Regions from separate parts of the Streptomyces litchfieldiae genome, predicted to be linked through region 1. Evidence: riboswitches for the same ligand, from Rfam matches in the RefSeq annotation. Region 1 holds a riboswitch; the other holds the start of a gene.
What was found. A riboswitch is a leader RNA that binds a small molecule or an ion and turns the genes downstream of it on or off. The one in region 1 is predicted to bind glycine.
Positions count from the first base shown of each region.

Region 2: it holds a riboswitch for glycine, as region 1 does, so the genes downstream of both, gcvT (glycine cleavage system aminomethyltransferase GcvT) here and gcvP (aminomethyl-transferring glycine dehydrogenase) in region 1, are expected to answer to the same signal.

Region 1 is NZ_JAVREL010000007.1:154,160-157,556, reverse strand. Features, by position in the region: gene gcvP (aminomethyl-transferring glycine dehydrogenase) at 1-1,620, opposite strand, end outside; glycine riboswitch at 1,681-1,801, opposite strand; glycine riboswitch at 1,802-1,899, opposite strand; gene RM590_RS14595 (PRC-barrel domain-containing protein) at 2,035-2,424, shown strand; gene RM590_RS14590 (DNA polymerase IV) at 2,391-3,397, opposite strand, start outside.
Region 2 is NZ_JAVREL010000001.1:228,626-232,022, forward strand. Features, by position in the region: gene RM590_RS01055 (enhanced serine sensitivity protein SseB C-terminal domain-containing protein) at 1-144, opposite strand, end outside; gene RM590_RS01060 (enhanced serine sensitivity protein SseB) at 223-990, opposite strand; glycine riboswitch at 1,137-1,229, shown strand; gene gcvT (glycine cleavage system aminomethyltransferase GcvT) at 1,384-2,505, shown strand; gene gcvH (glycine cleavage system protein GcvH) at 2,549-2,935, shown strand; gene RM590_RS01075 (L-serine ammonia-lyase) at 2,946-3,397, shown strand, end outside.

The DNA of each region.
Region 1 (3,397 bases):
GAACGGGTGCAGCGCGGCGAACTCGGGCCAGGTGATCGGCTCCATCTCGACCGTGGCGTTGAGCTTCATGGTGCACGAGCCGAGCGGGATCATGCCCCGGTCCAGCGCGTAGTCCCGGTCGGCGAGGCGCCGCAGATAGCGCAGCATCGCCGTCTCGGAACGGTGCCGGTGGAAGACCGGGTGGGTCAGGTACTCGCCCTCGCGCAGCAGGCCGTCCGGCAGCGCGTCGGGCGTGCGGGCGTCCAGCGCCTCGATGCCGAACGCATCCCCCGCGACCCCGAACGCCGCCCAGACGGCGGCCAGTTGGGCGCGTCCGGTGGTCTCGTCGCAGGCGATGCCGACGTGGTCGGCGTCGGTGAGGCGGAGGTTTACCCCGGCGCCGCGGGCGGCGGCCACGACCTCGGCCGCGCGGCCCGGCACCCGGGCGGTGACGGTGTCGAAGAACGCGTCGTGCACCACCTCCACCCCGCCGTCCCGCAGTCCGGCGGCCAGCAGCGCGGCGTAACGGTGGGTGCGGCGGGCGATGGCGGCCAGCCCCTCGGGCCCGTGGTAGACGGCGTACATGCCGGCCAGCACGGCGAGCAGGACCTGCGCCGTGCAGATGTTGCTGGTGGCCTTCTCCCGCCGGATGTGCTGCTCCCGGGTCTGGAGGGCGAGCCGGTAGGCGGGCGCGCCGTCGGCGTCGCGGGAGACGCCGACCAGCCGCCCGGGCAGGCTGCGGGCGTAGGAGTCGCGGACCGCCATGAAACCGGCGTGCGGCCCGCCGAAGCCCATCGGGACGCCGAACCGCTGGCTGGAGCCGACCGCGATGTCGGCGCCCAGGTCGCCGGGTGAGGTGAGGAGGGTGAGGGCTAGCAGGTCGGCGGCGACGGTCACCACGGCGCCCAGCTCGTGGGCCCGCTCGATCAGGGCGCGGTGATCGCGGACCGCGCCGGAGGCGCCGGGGTACTGCACCAGCACGCCGAAGACGCCGCGCTCGGCGACCTCGGCGGGGATGCCGTCGCTCAGGTCGGCAACCACCACGTCCACCCCGGTGGGCTCGGCGCGCGTCTGGACGACCGCGATGGTCTGCGGCAGGCAGTCGGCGTCGACCAGGAACACGCCGTCCTTGACCTTGCCGACGCGCCGGGAGAGGGCCATGGCCTCGGCGGCTGCCGTTCCCTCGTCGAGCAGCGAGGCGCCGGCCGTGGGCAGGCCGGTGAGGTCGGACACGACGGTCTGGAAGTTGAGCAGGGCCTCCAGCCGGCCCTGGGAGATCTCCGGCTGGTAGGGGGTGTAGGCCGTGTACCAGGCCGGGTTCTCCATGACGTTCCGCAGGATGACCGGCGGCGTGAACGTGCCGTAGTACCCCAGGCCGATCATGGAGTGCAGCACGGTGTTGCGGGCCGCCAGCGCGCGCAGCTCGGCGAGGACGGCCGCCTCGTCACGGGCCTCGGGCAGGCGCATCGCCTCGGTGGTGCGGATCGCCTCGGGCACCGCGGCGGCGGTCAGCTCGTCCAGCGAGCCGAAGCCGACCTGGGCGAGCATCTTCGCCTCGGCGGCGGGGTCCGGCCCGATGTGCCGGGCGGCGAAGGGGGTGCCCTGCTCCAGGGCGGACAACGGTATGTGGCGGACAGTCATGCGGAAGGCTCCTCCTGGTCGCGACGACCTGCGGGGGTGCCGGGCGGCACTGCCCGGCGGGCCTCCCCCTCTGTCATGTCGACCTGAGAGCTTCACCGCGGCACTCGCGCGCCCCGGCTTGCACCGTCGGTGAGGGCGCCGGCGGGCTGTCGTCCGCCGCCACCCTGCTTTCCAGAGTGGTCTTCCTCGCGCGGTACAGGGGCCTGAGAGATTCCGGGGAGGAGTTGCTCCTTCGGCGCCCGGCGCCGTGCGGCGTCGGGACTCTCCCGCACGAGGTTGTCAACCGTCTTCGAGCCTACCAGCGGACCCCCCGCCGGGGACCAGGGCGCCACTCGACTGGCCAGCTTCCGGAATGTGTTCTTACGTAGGTCATAGCGGCCCTTTTCCGGACCTGCTGGATCAGTTGGAGGAATCGTGCAGACCGACATCGACCCGCGCAGCCTCATCGGCCGCAAGGCGTTCGACCGCGACGGCGCCAAGATCGGCACGGTGGACGAGGTGTATCTCGACGACGCCACCGGGACACCCGAATGGGCGGCGGTCCGCACGGGACTCTTCAGTCGCGACGCGTTCGTGCCGCTGGAGCCCAGCGAGCTGGTGAACGACACGCTGCGGGTGCCGTTCACACGGTCGCTGATCAAGGACGCGCCCGACTTCGGCGTCGGCAGGCACCTCTCCCCCGAACAGGAACTGGAGCTCTACCACCACTACGGCCTGGACGTGCCGCGCGCCGCGCCGGGCGACCCGGTGCCGCCGGACCGCGACTTCGGTCAGCTCGCCTCCCCGGACGACGGGCAGGGCTGAGCCGCCACCAGCGGCAGCGAATCGCCCCGGGCCAGCTCGGGATCGTCCACGGCGAAGGTCCGCACCCGGCCGGGCGGCGTGTCCGGCCGCTCGAAACGCACCGTGACCCGGCCCAGCCCGCTGCCCTGCACCCAGCCCGGCCCGTACCGCTCGTGCGCCACGTCCACCCCCGGCAGCCAGCTCCGCGCCGGGGACGGCTCGCTCCGGCCCTCCGGGGACGGCTCCGGCGCGACGACCGGCACCTCCTGGGCCGCCGGCCCGATGTGGCTGCCCCGGACCGCCTGGACCGACTGGGCGAACAGATCCTCCTGGGTGAAGTCGGCGAGGCCGCTGACGCCCACCCCGAGCAGCCGGACGCCCTCCGTGGTGTCCACGCCCTCCAGCAGCCGACCGGCCGCCTCCCGGACCACGGCCGGGTCGTCGGTGGGCCCGCGCAGCGTCTCGGAACGCGTGAGGGTGGTGAAGTCGTACCGCCGCACCTTGAGCACCACGGTGCGCCCCGACCGGCCGGCCGCGCGCAGCCTCGCCACACAGCGGTCGGCGAGCCGCGCCACCTCGAAACGGATCCGGGCCCGGTCGGTGACGTCCGCGTCGAAGGTGTCCTCGACCGAGACGGACTTCGTGTCCCGGTCCGCGACCACCGGCCGCTCGTCCACACCGTTGGCCATGGCGTACACCGAGGCCCCGTGCGCCTTGCCCAACAGCCGCAGCAGTTCGGCCTCCCCGGCCCGCACCGTCTCGCCGATGGTGTGGATCCCGGCCCGGCGCAGCGCCTCGGCCGTGGCCGGGCCGACCCCGGGCAGCGTCCGCACCGGCAGCGGGACCAGCAGCTCCCGCTCGGTGCCCGGCCGGATGAGCACCAGCCCGTCCGGCTTCGCCCGCTCCGAGGCGATCTTGGCCAGCATCTTGGATCCGGCCAGCCCCACCGAGCCGGTCAGCCCGGTGGTCACGCGGATCCGCTCGCGCAGCCGCT
Region 2 (3,397 bases), on a different contig from region 1:
CGCCTCCGGATCGCCGGGCCGGCCGTGCCACAGCAGCATCCACACCTCGCTGGCGGCGAGTGCGGCGAGCAGCTCCTCATAGGTGTCGAGTCGGTCGGGGGTGATCCGGGGCAGCAGTTCCTCGAGACCTTCTCCCGCACTCACCTGGTCCGGACCTCCTCGTGCCCACTCGGATGCACTGTGCCCGTCAGCCGACCCTCACATGCCCGTCACAGCCATCGCTTAGACGTCACGGGAGTAGAACGGCTGCACGCACTCGCGCAGCCAGTCCACAACGGGGTCGTCCGCGGCGTCGAGGAGCACGAGCTGGACCGGCCAGACCACGGGCCGGGCGGCCAGCGCGCGCCCGAGCGCGCCGTTGACGGCCGTGCGCGTCTCCTCGTCCAACTGGTCCAGCTCCACGCCGATGAACAGCGAGGGTGCTCCGCCCTCGGCGCTGGCCAGCCCGCGCCGCGCGGTGCGCACGTACCACAGCCCGGCCAGCTCGGCGGCGGCGGCGGACAGGAAGTCCGTCGGCTCCTCCTGCCAGTCCGGCTGGAAGAGCCGCATCCGCGCCCCCGAGGGAACGCCCGGGGTGCGCCGGCCCGGGGTCTCGCGGCACAGTTCGGCCACGGCGCTGGGCGGCACGGGGATGCCGACCGTGCCGCCGGGGTTGACCGCGATGCCCACCTGGGGCGGCAGCCCGCGGGCGAACTCCCGAGCGGGGGCGACACTGAACGACAGGTGGGAGGCGCCGCCCAGGTGCAGTTGTTCGGCGGAACTGAACACCGGGACGTATACGCCGCCGTTCAGATCGATGGTGGGCAGGTCCAGGGTGCGGCTGTCCGGGCCGCCGCCCTCGGGCAGCGGGATCCACAGGGAACTGCGGGCCAGCGCCGCCAGCACCCGGGGTCCGGCGTCCCGGGAGCCGAGCGCGCCGGCCAGGATCTCCTCCAGCTCATTGCCCGGCCAGCCGCCGCCGAAGCCGGGACCCTGCCGCGGAACACTCATCTCGTTCGACCACCATCTCATCAGGTCCTCAACACCCGCGAAGGAACCCTAGTGGCTGGCGCCCGGAACCGGGTCCCGGAGGGGCGGCCCTCGGCCGTTGTTCGTGCGATGATGTGGACGCAGCACACAACCGCATACCGGCCGTTAGACCACGCGCGGGAGAGTCCCCGGAAGCCACCGGGGCGCCGAAGGAGCAAGTCCTCCCTTGAATCTCTCAGGCCCCGTACCGCGTGCGGGAGGCGAATCTGAAAAGCGGGCCGTCCGCCCCGTGCGGCGCGGCCCCACCCACGGTGCAAGCCGCGCCCGCCCGGGCCGCGGCGAACCTCTCAGGTGCCGATGACAGATGGGGAGGGCCCGGAAGCCAGCCAACCCCTGCCCTCCTGGAGCCAGCCCATGACGGACGACACCCCCCGTACGACGGCGCTCGACGCCGTTCACCGCGCCCTCGGCGCCACCCTCACCGACTTCGCCGGCTGGACCATGCCGCTGCGGTACGGCAGCGAACGGGCCGAGCACGAGGCGGTCCGCACCGCCGCCGGGCTGTTCGACCTCTCCCACATGGGCGAGATCACCGTGACCGGGCCGGAGGCGGGCGCGCTGCTCGACCACGCGCTGGTCGGCAACCTGGGCGCGCTGCGCGTGGGCCGCGCCCGGTACACCATGATCTGCGACGCCGCGGGCGGGATCCTCGACGACCTCATCGTCTACCGGCTCGCCGAGCGGGAGTACCTCGTCGTCGCCAACGCGGCCAACGCGGGGACGGTGCTGGGCGCGCTGGCCGAGCGCGGCGCCGGGTTCGACGCGGTGGTCCGGGACGACCGCGACGCGTACGCGCTGATCGCCGTCCAGGGCCCCGCCTCCCCCGCCATCCTCGGCCGCCTCACCGACGCCGACCTGGCCGGCCTGCGGTACTACGCGGGCCTGCCCGGCACCGTGGCCGGCCGCCGGGCCCTGATCGCCCGGACCGGCTACACCGGCGAGGACGGCTTCGAGCTGTTCTGCGCCCCCGAGGACGCCGTGCCGCTGTGGGAGGCGCTCACCGAGGCCGGGCGGGCGGACGGCCTGGTGCCCTGCGGCCTGGCCTGCCGCGACACGCTGCGCCTGGAGGCGGGCATGCCGCTGTACGGCCATGAACTGACCACCGCCACCACGCCGTTCGACGCCGGGCTCGGCCGGGTGGTGAAGTTCGACAAGCCGGGCGACTTCGTCGGCCGCGAGGCCCTGACCCGCGCGGCCGAGCGCGCCGCCGGCCGGCCGCCGCGCACGCTGGTCGGCCTGGTGGCCCAAGGCCGGCGCGTGCCGCGCGCCGGCTATCCGGTGGTGGACGCGGCGGGCGCCGTCATCGGCGAGGTCACCTCCGGCGCGCCGTCGCCCACGCTGGGCAAGCCCATCGCCATGGCGTACGTCGACCCGGAACACGCGGTGCCGGGCACCGAGGGCGTCCGCGTGGACATACGCGGCAGCCACGAGCCGTACGACGTCGTCGCCCTGCCGTTCTACAAGCGCGCGAAGTAACGCCTCCACCTCATCGCCCATCCACACCAGGAGAATCTCCGTCATGAGCAACCCCGAGCAGCTTCGTTACAGCAAGGAGCACGAGTGGCTGTCCCCCGTCGAGGACGGCGTGGCGACGGTCGGCATCACCGAGTACGCGGCCAACGCGCTCGGTGACGTCGTGTTCGTCCAGCTCCCCGAGGTGGGCGCGACGGTCACCGCCGGCGAGCCGTGCGGTGAGCTGGAGTCCACCAAGTCCGTCAGCGACCTGTACGCCCCCGTCAGCGGCGAGGTCACCGAGACCAACCAGGACGTGGTGGACGACCCGGCGCTGGTGAACTCCGCGCCGTTCCAGGGCGGCTGGCTGTTCAAGGTCCGGCTGGACACCTCGGCCGGCGAGCCGGCGGACCTGCTGTCCGCCGACGAGTACGCCGCCTTCACCAGCGAGTGAGCGACGCGCCGTGGCCCTCTCTGCCTTCGACCTGTTCACCATCGGCATCGGGCCGTCCAGCTCGCACACCGTCGGCCCGATGCGCGCGGCGCGGATGTTCGCCCGCCGGCTGAAGAACGAGGGGCTGCTGGCGCACACCGCCGCCGTGCGCGCCGAGCTGTACGGCTCGCTCGGCGCCACCGGGCACGGCCACGGCACGCCGAAGGCGGTGCTGCTCGGGCTGAGCGGGCACGCGCCCGACACCGTGGACGTCGCCCGCGCGGACGAGGAGGTCGAACGAATCCGGCGCGAGCGCCAACTGCCCCTGCTGGCCGCGGAGATCGGCGACGCGCACCCCGTTCCGTTCGACCCGGACACGGATCTGGTGCTGCACCGCCGCCGCTCGCTGCCGTACCACGCCAACGGCATGACGCTGCGGGCGGCCGACGCCGAGGGCCGCCCGCTGCTGACCAAGACGTACTA